2 regions of the Heliomicrobium gestii genome follow, and region 2 is predicted to be linked to the other one. Evidence: riboswitches for the same ligand, from Rfam matches in the RefSeq annotation. Region 2 holds a riboswitch; the other holds the start of a gene.

Region 1 (7,612 bases), on a different contig from region 2:
CGGCGGCGAAAAGGTGCGCTGCATGCTCTCCCGGATGATGCTCAGCGGCGCCAACGTGCTGCTCATGGACGAACCAACGAACCACCTGGATCTGGAATCGATCACCGCCTTGAACAACGGCCTGATGAGCTTCGATGGCACACTGCTCTTCGTCTCCCAGGACCACCAGTTCACCCAAACCATCGCCAACCGGGTCATCGAATTGACACCGGACGGCCTGATCGACCGATTGATGACCTTTGACGAGTACTTGGAATACCAGGCATCGCTGAAGGATGTCCAGGGCGCTGTGTAATCGCAAAGTGGCAACAAAAACGGACCCGCCTGCAAAGGCCGGGTCCGTTTTTATCGCTATCTCCCATGTACCTGTTCACGGTATGTAACCCTACATTTTATCGTTGACCAGTATTGCGATTTCACTCTGCAGCGATTGGGCGATATGGGATAACTCCCGGGCCGCCTTTGAAACCTGCTCCATCGCATCTGTTCGGTTGCTGCTGTTTGCAAAGGTGTCATTGGAGAACTGATTGACCTGTTGCATGGTTGCAACCAGGCTGTTGGACGCTGCAGCGATCTCAGTGATAAAAACATTGAACCGCTGAATGTTTTCGGTCCCCTGATTGAGACTCTCCCCTGTCGCCTTCAGCGCCTCCGTCGAAACCTGGACCAGACGACCGATTTCGCTCAAGGTAGTATTGATATCCTTGACAGAGCGCGAAGACATCTCCGCCAGTTTGCGCACCTCTTCGGCGACGACGGCAAAACCGCGCCCCTGTTCCCCGGCGCGCGCCGCCTCAATGGCGGCATTTAAGGCGAGTAAATTCGTCTGGCCGGCGATATTCTCAATGATCGAAGTGATGTCCTTCACTTCTGTCGACTTCTTTTCCAGCAACAACATATTGGTCAGCGATGTTTGCATGGAACTCCGGATATCGTCGGCGGCGGAAGCGATGTTTCCCGAATACTGAACGCATTGGGTCGCCTGCTGTTGCACCACTTTCGACTTTTCGAGACTCTCGCCCGTCAGGTTCTTGGTCGATTGAGAGAGGTGGTTCACTTCACCGGAGTGGACGGCCACTTCCTGCGATGATGTTGCCAACTCTCGCGACAGCGCGCTTAGCTGCTGGGCGGTGCTATCGATCGCATGCATCACCTGTTGATGCTTCCTGTTGTCTTTGACGATCTCGACGGCCCCGATGGGTTTCCCTTGCTCGTCATAGATCCCGGCATTGGAGACCAGGATATTCAGCCGGTTTCCCTGCTTGTCGAAGATATCCACAGCCGCATCTTTCAAAAAACGACCTTGCAGCACGCATTTTTGGGTGGGGCAATCTTGACAGACATCGGCTTTATACACTTCGTAGCACTTCAGCTTTTTCGCTTCTTCCTCCGAATAACCGGTTAGTTTGGCGATGCTTGGCGGCCAGTAAAGGATGTTGTAGTCCATATCGCGCACATAGTAGGGATCGGGCATGGCAGCGGCAATGGCCTCCAGCATCCGCATCCGCTCTTCCTTACTCACATCTTCCCCCTGTTTTGGCTTGCTCTCCCTAGCTGGCAACGCCGGCGGTGATTTGAATAAACCAAACACATCCTCATCTCCTTTACTGGAACCGTTCATGGGGTCAGGAAATTCCTGCCTCTTTCTCCATCATATCACGGGCCATACCTACTCTCAATCCAGTTTCCAATAATGAGCATGGTTTTTTCATCCTGTTAATAATGCCTGTAAACGTCGACATGAAAATGTATGGATATTTGCGCAATTCAGACTTGTCTTTTTCCAGAATTCCAATTAAAATAAGTGGTACTTGCGACGAAGGAGGTCGAAGGCCAAGAAATTCTCTGACATTCGATTTGCCGTCTGGCAAAACAGCAGCGACAGCCTTTAAAAAATCAGAAAATTGTCCCAATACGGAATCTTTGCAGTTTTTAGGAGGCACATCATTTGTCGAACGAAGCGAGGTCCATTGAAACAAAGATCACTGTCGCCGACCCGACGGCCCTGGGCGTCTTCGGGCTCGCTATGGTCACTCTGGTCGCATCGAGCCAGAAACTCGGTTGGACCACCGGCGTCTCCGGCATCTTCCCCTGGGCCATCTTCCTCGGCGCCTTGGCCCAGTTCATTGCCGGCATGTATGATTTTAAAAAGAACAACTACTTCGGCGCCACGGTCTTAACGACGTACGGGTTGTTCTGGTTCGGCGTGGCCACTTCCTGGGCCATCACCCTCGGCTGGATGGGCCCCGAGTTTAAGGCTTCTTTCAGCGGCGCCCAACTCGGCTGGGCCTTCCTCGGTTACGGCGTCTTTTCTTTCTTTATCATGATCGCTTCCTTTGAGACCAATAAGGTCTTTGCGGCGATCCTTGTGCTGATCAACGTGCTCTTCGCTTCGCTCGCCTTGACAGCCTTCCAAGTCGTCGACCTTCACCTGGTCGCCGGTTGGTCCGAGTTCTCAATCTCCATGCTTGGTTTCTACGGTTGCGGCGCCATCTTCCTGAACACCTTTTTCGGACGCGTCGTCCTCCCCATTGGCGCTCCCCTCGGCCTGATCCGCAAGGGACCGGCGCTCAGCGAAGCCGCCCGGCCGAGGACACGCCAGGCCAGTTAAAGGGCACACGGCGCTGGACGCCCCTCCTCCCCACTTCCGACCAAACCTGTCCTGTCGATTGGACTTCGTTGTCTTCAACGGCGATTATGTTTCGGGAGACAACAATATCCTGTCGACCCTTTTCTCTGGCGGCGAGATGCGGGTGGAGCAGCGGACGCCACGGCGCTGGCTGTGTTGACTCCGGATTGGGACCCTCAATAGTTCTGGGATGGGTAATGCCCCTTTTACGACTTCGTAAAAGGGGCATTTTTCCGCCTTATTTCGTTAATTTAAACGGCACCGTCGTGACGACGACATCGCGATACAAGAGCAGGACCGTGCGCAGCATCCACCCTGTCTGGTTGTGGAGGATGCGATGCCACCATTTCTTCGTTTCAAACTCAGGAATCAGAATGGTGATAAAATCCTGGGGGTTATTCTTTTTGTCCATTCGATCAATGTAGCGCACAAGCGGCGTGATGATCGTCCGATAGGGCGATTCAATCACCCGCAACTCGATTCCCGGTTGCCAACGATTCCACCGTTCCAGCACTTTTACCGCCTGTTCCGAATCTGTGCCGATAAAGACGGCATGAACCTCCGCTTTGAGGATTTTGGCGTACTCGATGGTGTTTTGCACCACCCGGTTGACCCCGGCGATGGGAACAATGACGATGTGTTTTCGCTCCAGACCGGGGACACCGATCTTTGTCCAGTCCATGCCCAGTTGCTCGCTGACAGACGAATAGTGCGTTTTGATTTTTTTGAACACATAAATCGCTGCCGGGATAAAGACAAGGATCATCCATGCGCCGTGGCGGAACTTGGTGACGGCGATGACAACGACAACGACGCCGGTGATGATGGCGCCCATCCCATTGATGGTCGCCCTGCTCCGCCATCCGGGGCTCTGGACTTTTCGCCAGTGGATCACCATCCCACTCTGGGCGATGGTGAAGGACAGGAAGACGCCAATCGCGTACAAGGAGATCAGATGCTCCGTGTCGCCGTGGTAGACGACGATGAGAGCCGCCGCCGCCAGCGTAAGAAAGATGATGCCATTGGTGAATGCCAGCCGGTCGCCGCGGGCCGACAGGTACCGCGGCATGTAGCCGTCGATGGCCAGAAGGGACAACAGCGGCGGAAGTCCGTTATAAGCCGTGTTCGCCGCCAGGTAAAGGATGAGCATGGTCGTAAACTGGATGTAATAATAGGCCCAGTTTCTTCCCACCGTCAACTCGGCGATTTGGGACAACCCCGTCACATTTTCTATGGGCAAGATGTGATAGTGCATCATGAGAAAGGAGATGCCGGCAAACATGGTTCCCAGAATCGCTGACATCCAGTAGGTGGTGATCCGCGCATTCTCCGCCGCCGGTTCTTTGAAGTTGGGAACGCCGTTGGAGATGGCTTCGATGCCTGTCATGGAACTGCAACCATTGGAAAAAGCCCGCAACAAGACGAACAACATACCTGCCGTCCATTGTTTCTCTAAGGATCCCGGAGGCATCACCGGCTGTGTTCCCGTAAAGGCCTGAACCATCCCGGTGACGATCAGCGCGGCGATGCCAAAAATGAAGGCGTAGGTGGGGTAGACAAAGGCGTTGGCCGATTCCCGGACGCCTCTGAGGTTGATGATCATCAGGATGCCGAACAGGACAAAGAGATCGATGCCGAGACGAATCGGGTTCAGTTGCGGGAAAGCTGAGACCAGGGCATCGGTGCCGGAAGAGATCGAAACGGCAACGGTGAGACAATAGTCAGCGATGAGCGACCCTGCTGCGATGAGGGCCGGCAGTTCACCCAGGTTGCCCTTGGCCACTGAGTAGGAACCGCCGCCGCCAGGGTTGGCCCGCGCCACCTGAACATAGGAGAGGGTGACCACCGCCAGCAAAAAGAGGATGCCCACAGACACATAGGGAACAAAACCATAGGCCAAGGCGCTGGCGGCGGTCAATGCCAAAATCACCTGCTCCGGACCGTAGGCGATCGATGACAGCGCATCGGATGAGAAGATGGGCAAGGCCTTCCAGTTTGACAGCTTCTCATGGGATAACTCCTGGTTACGCAAGGGTCTTCCGAGCAAAAGCCGTTTGAGTGAGCGCTGGACCACGAGAACTTCCTCCTCAAAATACAAAGGTACATTTTTTTCAAAATAAAAAAGACAGGCCAAAGAAAGGCTGTCTTAACGCAGGTTATTCTGGAAATAACCCATGCAAACGTCTCAACAGCCTACGAGGTTAGCTGACGGGCAGGACGGCGAGCACATCCCTCTTTTGTGACAAAAGATTAGCCCCATAAATCGGTTCCCCCGTTTTCGAACGATTCGAAACTCGGCCTACTATTTAATTGAAATGAAGTATAGACCTGCAGAAGGGATTAGGCAAAAGGGAAATCCCTTTGAATCTCCGTAAAAGGCGTCGCAGATGCACCGCCATTGCCGTTTATTTACTCCAATCTCACCGGTGCTTCGTCGATCGTCGTTTATGACCCTTCTACCTGTAAGGGCGTCTCGTCGAGACCGCAAAAAGACAGCCCAGCGACGAGGCTGGACTGTCTCTCATTCATATCGTCAGTTGTAAGCGCGGCTCTAGGTTTATCAATTCTCGGCGCCGATGCCGGTGTTGGCGCGCACGTAGAGTTCCTCAAACTTCGCCTCCGCTTCCGGTTCAGCGAAGAGCAGGCTTCCCACATAAGCAGCCAGGAATCCAAGGGGGATGCTGACGATACCGGGGTTTTTCCAAGGGAAAAGGGCTTCCTTCACCGGAAAGTAGTTGGGGCTAACGGCCACCAAGGCCAAGGTGGAGAGCAACCCGACGACGATCCCGGTGACGGCCCCGCCGGTGTTGAACTTCTTCCAGAAGACCGAGTAGACGACGACAGGCACGTTGGCCGCCGAAGCGACAGCGAAGGCGAGCGCCACCAGGTGAGCCACGTTTTGCCCCTTCGACAGCAGCCCCAGCAGGATGGCGACGGCGCCGACACCGAAGGTGGCCATGCGGGCAACCTTGACCTGTGAGGCCTCATCGACCTTGCCGCCCTTCAAGACATTTACATAGAAGTCATGGGCGAAGGCGCTCGAAGCCGCCAGGGTGAGCCCGGCCACAACGGCGAGGATGGTGGCGAAGGCCACGGCCACGATGAAGGCCAGCATCGCCTCGCCGCCAGCGGTGCCCGCCCCGCCGCCAAGGAATTGAGCGAGCAGCGGCGCCGCCATGTTGCCGCCCTTGTCGGTTGCCGTGATGGCCGCCTTATCGAGGAACAGGGATGCGCCGAATCCGAGGAAGGTCGTCATGATGTAGAAGACGCCGATGAGCGCCATCGCCCAGATGACGGACATACGCGCCGTTTTGGCCGTCGGCACCGTGTAAAAACGCATCAGGATGTGGGGCATGCCGGCGGTTCCAAGAACGAGCGCCAGTCCCAAGGAGACGATTTCAATCGGATCCTTGTAGAGCAGACCCGGTTCGAGAAATTGTTGCCCATGTTTCGCCGAGATGGCATCGAAAAAGGCGACGGGGTTGAAGCTGAACTTCGCCAGGACCAGCACGGCCAGCATGATGGCGCCGGCCATCAACAGACCGGCTTTGACGATCTGCACCCAGGTGGTGGCCAGCATGCCGCCGAACGCGACGTAGAGGACCATCATGACGCCGACGATGATGATCGCCGTCTCATAGGGGATGCCTACCAGCAATTGAATCAGGCTTCCTGCACCCACCATCTGGGCGATCAGGTAAAAGGTGGAGATGACCAGGGTGCTTACTGCAGCGGCAGTGCGGACAGGCTTCGGCTTTAAACGATAGGCCAAGACATCGGCCATCGTGTATTTTCCAGAGTTGCGCAGCGGCTCGGCCACGATCAACAAGACGGAGATGTAGGCGACAAGCCAACCGACAGAGTACAGAAACCCGTCATAGCCGTTGAGGGCGATCAGACCGGCGATGCCGAGGAAGGAGGCGGCGCTCATATAATCGCCGGCGATGGCGAATCCGTTCTGCACACCGCTCAAGGAACGGCCGGCGGCGTAGAATTCAGAGGCCGATTTGGTTCGCCGGGCCGCCCAGTAGGTGATGCCGACGGTGATCGATACGATCAGCGCAAATAAGCCGTAGGTGATCCACTTCATGGGTTGCCCCTCCCCCGCAATTTTTCTTTGATCCGGTTGACAGTCCTGTCAAAGCTGTTTTCGGCCACCCGAGCATACAAAAAGGCGACGGCCCAAGCGACGAAGAATTGGGAAAGGGCAAAAAGGTAGGCCAGGTTGATGGAGCCGAACACCTGTTTATTCATGATTTCCGGAAAATAGCCGACACTGAGCGGCAAGGCAAAGTAATAGATAAAAGAGAACAGAATGGTCGGGATCAAAAAGCGCGCCTTCGCTGCCATCAGACCTCGGAACTCGGCGCTCTCGCAGATCTCCACCCAGCGTGTTTCTTGTTCCCGGGGTTTCTCAGCGCCCTTCCAATGGGCTTCCTGCGCGGACGTAATAATCGGTTGCCCCATCGTCGACTCTCCTCTCACATTGGCCTATCGTCGTGAGCGCCGGTTTCCTCGCTCCAAGAGCGGTTCGTCCGCTTCGCTCGTTACGGGGCTTCACGATAACCCCGGTGCTCCTGGTTGTCGGGGCGAATCCCCCCATATCGCCGCCGCCTTTTGCCTTATCCAGGCCGCTGCTCCTTCCTCCCTCCTTTCTCCGGGGCGGCTGGTTTGGTCTTATGGTATGTTATTTTTCTGAATATTTCAAATAGTATTTTTATTTTTCGCCTAACTGGTCGATTTTCCCGTCTGAAGTGCAACAAAGGCGGTTTAAACGGCGAAGGGCGAAGCTCGATCCGGCTTCGCCCTTCCGTAGACTACTCTATGATGATCTGACTTCCCAATAATCCCTTCCGCGCCTGAACTACCGTTCCAATCGCTGGAGCACCTCTTTCGCTGCGGCGCGGCTGACCGGGATTTTTATCCCGTCCAATCCTTTCAACAGGATGTTGTAGGTTCCATTCTGCCAGGGCTCAATCTCGT
Region 2 (7,612 bases):
CATCCCCAGTTACAAGGCCGTCAACCGGAACCTCTTCGGCTTGCAGGTGCCGCCCTTTTTCGGGGAACTGAAAACCCACCTGGAGCGGCTCGTCGAGGGTGAAAATGAGACGGTCAGCCGGGCTGTCATCGCCTGGCGGAACAAGTCCTTCAACGTTGATTATGTGCCCCTCCACAACGAGGAGCAGCAGATCGTTGGCCTCTTGATCGTCGCCTATGACATCACCGAGCAGCATGAACTGCACCGGCAGTTGCAGGCGGCCCTGGATACGGAGCGCAACATGGCGGAGGAACTGGCCCTGGCCAAATCAGACGCCGAACGGGCCAACCACATGAAGACGCGCTTCATCGCCGAGCTTTCCCATGACCTGCGCGGTTCCTTGAACGTCATCCTCGGCGTGACCCAACTGGGCGTGGAGACAACGAGCCAACCGGCCCAGGAAGGGAAAGCGCGTCAGGTGGGGAAAGAGCTTCCGGAGGGGGAAAGGCTCCCGGAGCGGGAGGCGCTCCAGGAGGAGATCGCCACCTACTTCGATATGACTCGCAAAGCGGCCGACAACCTGAACAACTTGCTGACTCAGGTGCTCGAGCTCTCCTCCATCGAGTTGGGGAAAAAGGCCGTCGAGAATAAGGTGTTCTCCATCCCCCAATTGGCCGACCAGGTGAGCGCCGTCATCGCCTATAAAGCGCGCCGCGCCCGGGTCGACTATATCGTCGACAACCAGGTCTCTCCGCGGCTGCTGGTGGAAAGCGACTTCGGCAAGCTCTGCCAGATCCTGCTCAACCTGCTCGACAACGCCGTCAAGTACTCTCAGGCGGGGGGCCAAGTGGTCTTTCGCATCAGTCGGGAAGGGGAGCGCTTGCGCCTGTGGATCGCCGATAGAGGCATCGGGATGAACATGGAGACGGTGGCCCACATCTTCGACCCCTTCTACCGGGCCAAGGGCGTCACCAAGATCACTGGTTCCGGCCTTGGGATGGCCATCACCCAGCAGTTGGTCCATACGTTGCAAGGTGAGATCGACGTGGAATCGCGAGAAGGCGTGGGCACGACAGTGACGGTGGATGCGCCGGTCCGTTACCTGGAGATGCCGGCTGAAGCCAACGGCCAAGGGCCTGTCAACATGGAGCGGTTGAAAACCCATATGGCCCATCGCCGGGTGTTGATCGTTGACGAGGATCCCACCTCGATCCTGCTCTTGAGCCGTGTCGTCACCGTCTTGGGCGGCGCTCCGGTGGTGGCGCGGGGGATGGAGGAGGCCATCGCTCTGGCAGGCGCTGAACCGCCAGACCTGGTTTTGACAGAGGCGGAGTTTCACGACGGCCATGCCGCCGATATGATCGGCGGCGTCGCCAAGACGATGGCCAACTGTCCGCCGGTGGTGCTCGTGACCAGCGATATCTTTCAAGTGAACCTCACCGGAGAGTGGCGAACCTATGCCGATGAACTGGCGGCGAAACCGGTGGCCTTAAACGAACTGTACGCCTGCCTGTGGCGGGTGCTGGAGAAACCTTCGGGGAACCGGACGGCGTGAAGGGTATTTTAACCGGAGCCTGAATAAACGGACAGTTGCGACCCCTTATGGTAGCATTCAACAATACCGTAAGGGGTGAATTATTTTTATACAACCACCCCCTTTGCTGGGGCGGACCTTGAATGAAATCAAATGAAAAAGGAATCATAAATTCACCAGAATGGTTTTCGGAGGCATGATGTGGAAAAAAGCGCTTTTCAGAAAGACCTGGAAGGGCTGAAAAAACGAGTTTACTATAACCTGGTTGGGTTTATTGGGATCGTCGGCATATTGCTGTTTTTACCTGCAGGCTCGATACGATATTGGCAAGGCTGGCTGTTTTTGCTTGTGTTTTTTGCGCCGACCATCGTAAACAGGCAGCCCCGACGGCGGCGCTCGATAAGCGCTTCCATCGGGGCTGTTACGTTCCATCGGCGGCAGAGGGGTCTTACCGCGTTTTCAGTTCCTTCTTCAGCACCTTGCCGGTGGCGTTCCTCGGCAAAGCCTCCAACTCGACGATCTCCCGGGGCAGTTTATATGAGGCCAGGTTGGCGCGCAGGTAGGTCATCAGTTCCTTCCGGTTCAGTTCTGCGCCGTCCCGGATGACGACAAAGGCGCGGACCGCTTCACCACGCGTCTTGTCGGGCATGCCGATCACGGCGGCCTCTTTCACGGACGGGTGAGCATAGAGGACCTCTTCCACCTCCCGGGGATAGACGTTGAGGCCGCCGACGATGATCAGGTCTTTTTTTCGATCGACGATGAAGATGTATCCCTCGTCATCCCGGTAGGCCAGATCACCTGTGTAGAGCCAACCGTCGCGGAGGACTGCCGCCGTCTCCTGGGGCAGTCCGAGGTAGCCCGACATGACGTTTGGCCCCTGACAGATCAGTTCGCCCACCTCGCCGGGAGGCAGATCCTGGCCTGTGGCGTCGACGATCATGACCGAGACGGCAGGGAGGGGGAGGCCGATGGAACCGGGCTTTGTCGCGCCGATGGGGTTGAAGGTGACGACCGGCGACGCTTCGGAAAGACCGTATCCTTCGACGATGGACTGGCCCGTTTTTTCGTTGAAACGGGTGAGCGTTTCGACGGGCAGGGAAGCGCCGCCGGAAACGAAGAGGCGAACATTGGCCAGGTCCCGGGGGTCGGCGAGGGAGTTGTAGATTCCAAACATGGCGGGCACGCCGGTGACGACGTTGACGCCGCAATCACGGATCAAGGCAAGGGCTTCCTTGGGCTGGAACGATTCCATGATGGTAATCGAAGCGCCATTGAGCAGCGCCGTGGTGACGCAGCAGGTCCAGGCAAAGCTGTGAAACAGGGGCAACACGCAGAGGTAGTTGTCCGACTCGACGGCCTTGATCGTCTCCGTGTAGGAACGAGCGTTGCTGACCAGGTTGCGGTGGGAGAGGACGGCGCCCTTGGGTCGTCCCGTCGTCCCAGAGGTGTAGAGGATGACACAGGGGTCTTCCGGGGTGAGGTGGACGTCGGGAAGGGGGTGGTCGCGATAAGCGGAAGCCGCCTCGCCTATCTCCGGCAGGAGGTGCTGAAGGGGCAAGTCGCTGTCATTCAACTCGGCGCTTGCCAGTTCCAGGGGGCGGTCGGTGACGACATGGCGAGAGTCGGCGTCGCTGAGGATGTAGGCGATCTCCCGGGGGCGGAACATGATGTTGAGGGGGATGATGACCGCGCCGAGGCTGGCGATGGCCATGTAGGCGAAGATGAACTCTGCCGAATTGTGACAAAAGAGGCCGACTCGATCGCCGGGACCGATGCCACGGGCGTGGAGACAGCGGCGGTAACGATCGACCGTCTCCTGAAGGGCAGCATAGCTGTAACTGCCGCTTTTTGCAAAGAGCGCTCCTTTTTCGGGACGGCCCTTCCGGATCAGTTCATGAACGAGCAACGTGAAATCCTCCTTTGTTACATCCTATCTTTCCCGTAAAGGCGCTTGCGGGTGCAATTGTTTGCTTCGGGGTTCATTGGTGTTGATGCGCTGCCCCCTGTCGCCCTCCTCCGCCGTTGCCGTGCGGGTGAAGCCGATGAGCCTGTCCAGCGCCAAGTATGTAATCATAACTGTAGCATTGGGCCAGAGGGGCCGCAATGTCCGGCAAGATATTTTTCTGCTCGACTGTGACAAATATCACAGATTCTGCGTCTAAGGACCGTTATTATATAAGTAAGTTAGTAAGTTATAAAAACGAAAGGGGATTTGCTTCATGTTCTGTTACCAGTGCTCGCAAACCGTAAAAGGCGGTTGCACGAAAGTCGGCGTCTGCGGAAAAAACGAGGATATCGCCAGCCTCCAAGATACGATCATCTTTGGCTTGAAAGGTGTCGCCGCCTACGCGACCCACGCCCGGGAACTGGGCTACAGCGACCCTGAGGTGGACGCCATCACCCAGGAAGCCCTTTATTCGACGCTGACCAATTCTAACTTCAATCTCGGCGAGCATGTGGCCATGGCGATGAAGGTGGGCACCGCCACCGTCAAGGTGATGGACCTGCTCGACCGCGCCCATACAGACAAGTTCGGCATCCCCGTTCCCGTCGCCGTCTCCTCGGACAAGGTGGAGGGCAAGTGCATCCTCGTCACTGGCCACAACCTGCACGCCCTGTTGGAACTGCTCAAGCAAACTGAGGGCAAGGGCGTCAACATCTACACCCACTCGGAGATGCTGCCGGCTCACGGCTATCCGGAACTGAAAAAATACGCGCACCTGAAGGGCAATGTGGGCAAGGCCTGGCACGACCAGCGCAAGCTCTTTGAATCCTTCCCCGGCGCCATCTTAGGAACGACCAACTGTGTCATGCCGATTCGCGGCTCCTACAGCGACCGCATGTGGACCTACGGCTGCGCCGGCCTCGAAGGCGTCCCCAAGATCGTCAACGATGACTTCTCGGCGCTGATCGAAAAAGCGCTCTCTCTGCCTGATGCCAACTGGGAATCGGACAAGACGATGACCACCGGCTTCCACCATGTGAACGTGCTGGCCCTGGCCCCGCAGATCATCGAAGCCGTCAAGGCCGGCAAGATTCGCCGTTTCTTTGTCATCGCCGGCTGTGACGCGCCGATCAAGGAGCAGGAGTACTACCGTGAACTCGCTCTGGCTGTGCCGAAGGACTGCGTCATTCTCACCACCTCCTGCGGCAAGTTCCGCTTCAATGACATCGACTTCGGCGACATCGACGGCATCCCCCGCTACATTGACCTGGGCCAGTGCAACAACTCCGGTTCGGCTGTCAAGATCGCCCTGGCGCTGGCAGAGGCTTTTGGATGCGGCGTCAACGACCTGCCCCTGTCGATCGTGCTCAGCTGGTTTGAGCAAAAAGCTTGCGCCATCCTCCTCGGCCTCTTCAGCCTCGGCGTGAAGAACATCTACCTGGGCGGCCGGGCGCCGGAATTCCTGACGGCCAATGTGGTCGATGTGCTGGTGAAAAACTTCGGCCTGAACCTGATCGGCAATGTGGAAGAAGACCTGAAGAAAATGCTCGGCGAGTAAGCCGGCTTGCTGACACGGTGAGTAGAATTACCAGAAAAGCAATAAAAAGCGGTTTGATCATGGGTTCGAATTTCCGATAACGTTGATAAAACGGCTCTCGCTAAAGAGGGCCGTTTTTCGTTTTTTTGGGGAATTATGGTGTACTTTTGTTGGGAACGCTGATATACTGTATACGTTACAAGCACATATGCCCACGGGAACGCTTAATTCCTGTCCTTCAGGAAGCGGGGGAACCAATTATTGGGGTGAATCCGGCTGTTGCGCCGGTAGGGTGAATCATTCCACCCGAATCCGTCAGCTAACTTCGTCAGCGTCGATGGTGCGTTGGGGCGCAAAAGTCTGCCATTTGTCAGGCTTTAGTTGAATGCGCGTTCAAGCCCCCGGCTTTCCAGGCCGCGGGCTTTTTGCTTCCCTGTCAATGACAACAAAGAGGAGGATGACTTATGGATGGTTCGGCTGTTTTGCGGCCTGCTCAAGTCGTTGACGGAGCGGATGTGCAGCGGGCGCTGGAGCGATTTTGGGAGGAGAACCCGATCCTCTTTGAACTGCTCTGCCACAGCCGCACCCTCGAAGAAGCCAGGGAACGCGCTTTCAACTACCTGATCGACTTTGAACGAAAAAGCCTGCATTCACGGGCGCTGACTGCGCCATCGGAGCGGGCGCTCAGCCGGAAGGCGATTCAGGTGCTGAAAAACATCTTCGCTCGCCGGAACGAGGAGCTGACCCAGGAGAGCGCCCTCAAGGTGTTGTACCAATTGGCCCATGGGGAACCGGTCTCCACCTCTGCGGCCTTTGTGGAGGAGATGCGCCATCTCTTCCTGGCGATGAAAGAAAAGACAGGGCTGTATGAGTCACACCCGTCTGCAGCGCCGGGACGGGATATGCGCCTGAGCCAATTGGGCCAAGCCGTGCAGGAGCAGGTCGAAGGGTTTGCTCACGGTCTGATCGATGGGGTGATCCAACAGCGGAAAGCCAACCGCCAGCGGATTTTGGACCATTTTGGGGCTACGCGGGAAGAATGGAACGACTGGCGCTGGCAATGCCGCCATGTGATCCGTGACGCCGGTCAGATGCAGGAACTGGTCGAACTCTCTGGCGAGGAGCGGGCGGCCATTGACAAGGCGTGCGCCGAAGGGATCGCCTTCGGGGTGACACCCTATTATGTCATGCTGATGGATCGCGAGCCCCACCGGCGCTTTGACCATGCCGTTCGCGCCCAGGTGATTCCGCCGGCGGACTATGTGGAAGCGATGGCGGCGGGGAGAGGGGATGCCGCCAAGAGATTTGATTATATGGGCGAGCGGGACACATCGCCGGAACGGCTGGTGACCCGTCGCTACCCCATGATCGCCATCTTGAAGCCTTTCAACACTTGCGCCCAGATCTGTGTCTATTGCCAGCGCAACTGGGAGATCGATGACGTCCTCTCGCCGAAGGCGGCGGCCAGTGAAGACAAGATGAACAAAGCCCTGGCCTGGTTCCGCCAGCATCCCGAAGTGGAAGAGGTGCTGATCACCGGCGGCGATCCCGGCATCATGTCCGATGGCGCGCTCAAGAGGCTGCTCGACGCCGTCAGCGCCTTCCGCCATATCCGGCGCATCCGCATCGGCACCCGGACGCCTGTCGTCCTGCCGATGCGCATCACCGACGCCTTTGCCGACCTGCTGGCATCGTACCGGCTGCCCGGGCGGCGGGAAGTGGTCGTCATGACCCATGTTGAACACCCCTATGAGGTGACGCCTGAGGCGGCTGAGGCCTTCCAGCGCTTGCGCCAGCGGGGGTTGCCCCTTTACAATCAGGCTGTCTTTACACTGGAAAACGCCCGGCGCTTCGAGATGGCGGCGCTGCGCCGTTTGTTGCGCCTGGTCGGCGTCGATCCCTACTACACCTTCAACACCAAGGGCAAAGAGGAGACGCGCGCCTACCGGGCGCCCATCGCCCGCCTGCTCCAGGAGCAGGCCGAGGAAGCGCGGCTGCTGCCCGGCCTTGCGCGATCTGATGAAGCTGTCTTCAACATCCCTCGCCTCGGGAAAAACTACCTGCGCGCCGGTCAGGATCACGAGGTGATCATGGTCGACCGCCAGGGCCGGCGGATCTACGAATTCTACCCCTGGGATATGCCGTCGGATCCCCAACCGTTTTTGTTTACCGACGTGGCTATCCTGGATTTTTTGCAGGAGATGGAACAGCGGGGCGAGGATCCGCAGGCATACCGGAGCATTTGGCATTATTATTGATCCGAATTGGAACCATCTGATCGGGGATGTTCAGGGGTGGCGTTGAAAGTCACTTGGACACAGGAAATGGCGTGCAAACGGGGGAGCCCGTTTGCACGCCATCTTTCTTTGCTTAAAAGGATTTTTCCTATTTTGCTTCCTGGTAGTGAGGGGTGGTCAATTCCTTCACATGCTCCTCGAAGAGCACCTTGTCGACAAAAACGGTCAGATGCCGGGTCAGGTCCAACTCGTAGGGCCGCTTCAGGGGGGCGCCGTCAGCGTCGTAGAGGAGGCGCACGACAGGCCGACTCTGAAAGGCCTTGTTCACGTCGACGACGACGCCGATGTCTCCCGTGTTCAGTTGCACTGTGCTTCCG

The links. A riboswitch is a leader RNA that binds a small molecule or an ion and turns the genes downstream of it on or off. The one in region 2 is predicted to bind cyclic di-AMP.
Region 1: linked by a shared signal. The riboswitch ahead of GTO89_RS04810 (APC family permease) and the one ahead of GTO89_RS09940 (KamA family radical SAM protein) in region 2 are both predicted to bind cyclic di-AMP.

Annotation. Positions count from the first base shown of each region.
Region 1 covers NZ_WXEX01000003.1:201,449-209,060, reverse strand. The annotation lists gene GTO89_RS04830 (ABC-F family ATP-binding cassette domain-containing protein) at 1-295, shown strand, start outside; gene GTO89_RS04825 (methyl-accepting chemotaxis protein) at 386-1,591, opposite strand; gene GTO89_RS04820 (hypothetical protein) at 1,626-1,979, opposite strand; gene GTO89_RS04815 (acetate uptake transporter) at 1,949-2,611, shown strand; gene GTO89_RS04810 (APC family permease) at 2,868-4,703, opposite strand; cyclic di-AMP (ydaO/yuaA leader) riboswitch at 4,805-4,939, opposite strand; gene GTO89_RS04805 (solute symporter family protein) at 5,190-6,719, opposite strand; gene GTO89_RS04800 (DUF485 domain-containing protein) at 6,716-7,096, opposite strand; gene GTO89_RS04795 (LytR/AlgR family response regulator transcription factor) at 7,494-7,612, opposite strand, start outside.
Region 2 covers NZ_WXEX01000007.1:138,499-146,110, reverse strand. The annotation lists gene GTO89_RS09955 (chemotaxis protein CheB) at 1-1,534, shown strand, start outside; gene GTO89_RS09950 (long-chain-fatty-acid--CoA ligase) at 1,962-3,422, opposite strand; gene hcp (hydroxylamine reductase) at 3,736-5,019, shown strand; cyclic di-AMP (ydaO/yuaA leader) riboswitch at 5,210-5,347, shown strand; gene GTO89_RS09940 (KamA family radical SAM protein) at 5,463-7,256, shown strand; gene GTO89_RS09935 (HD-GYP domain-containing protein) at 7,384-7,612, opposite strand, start outside.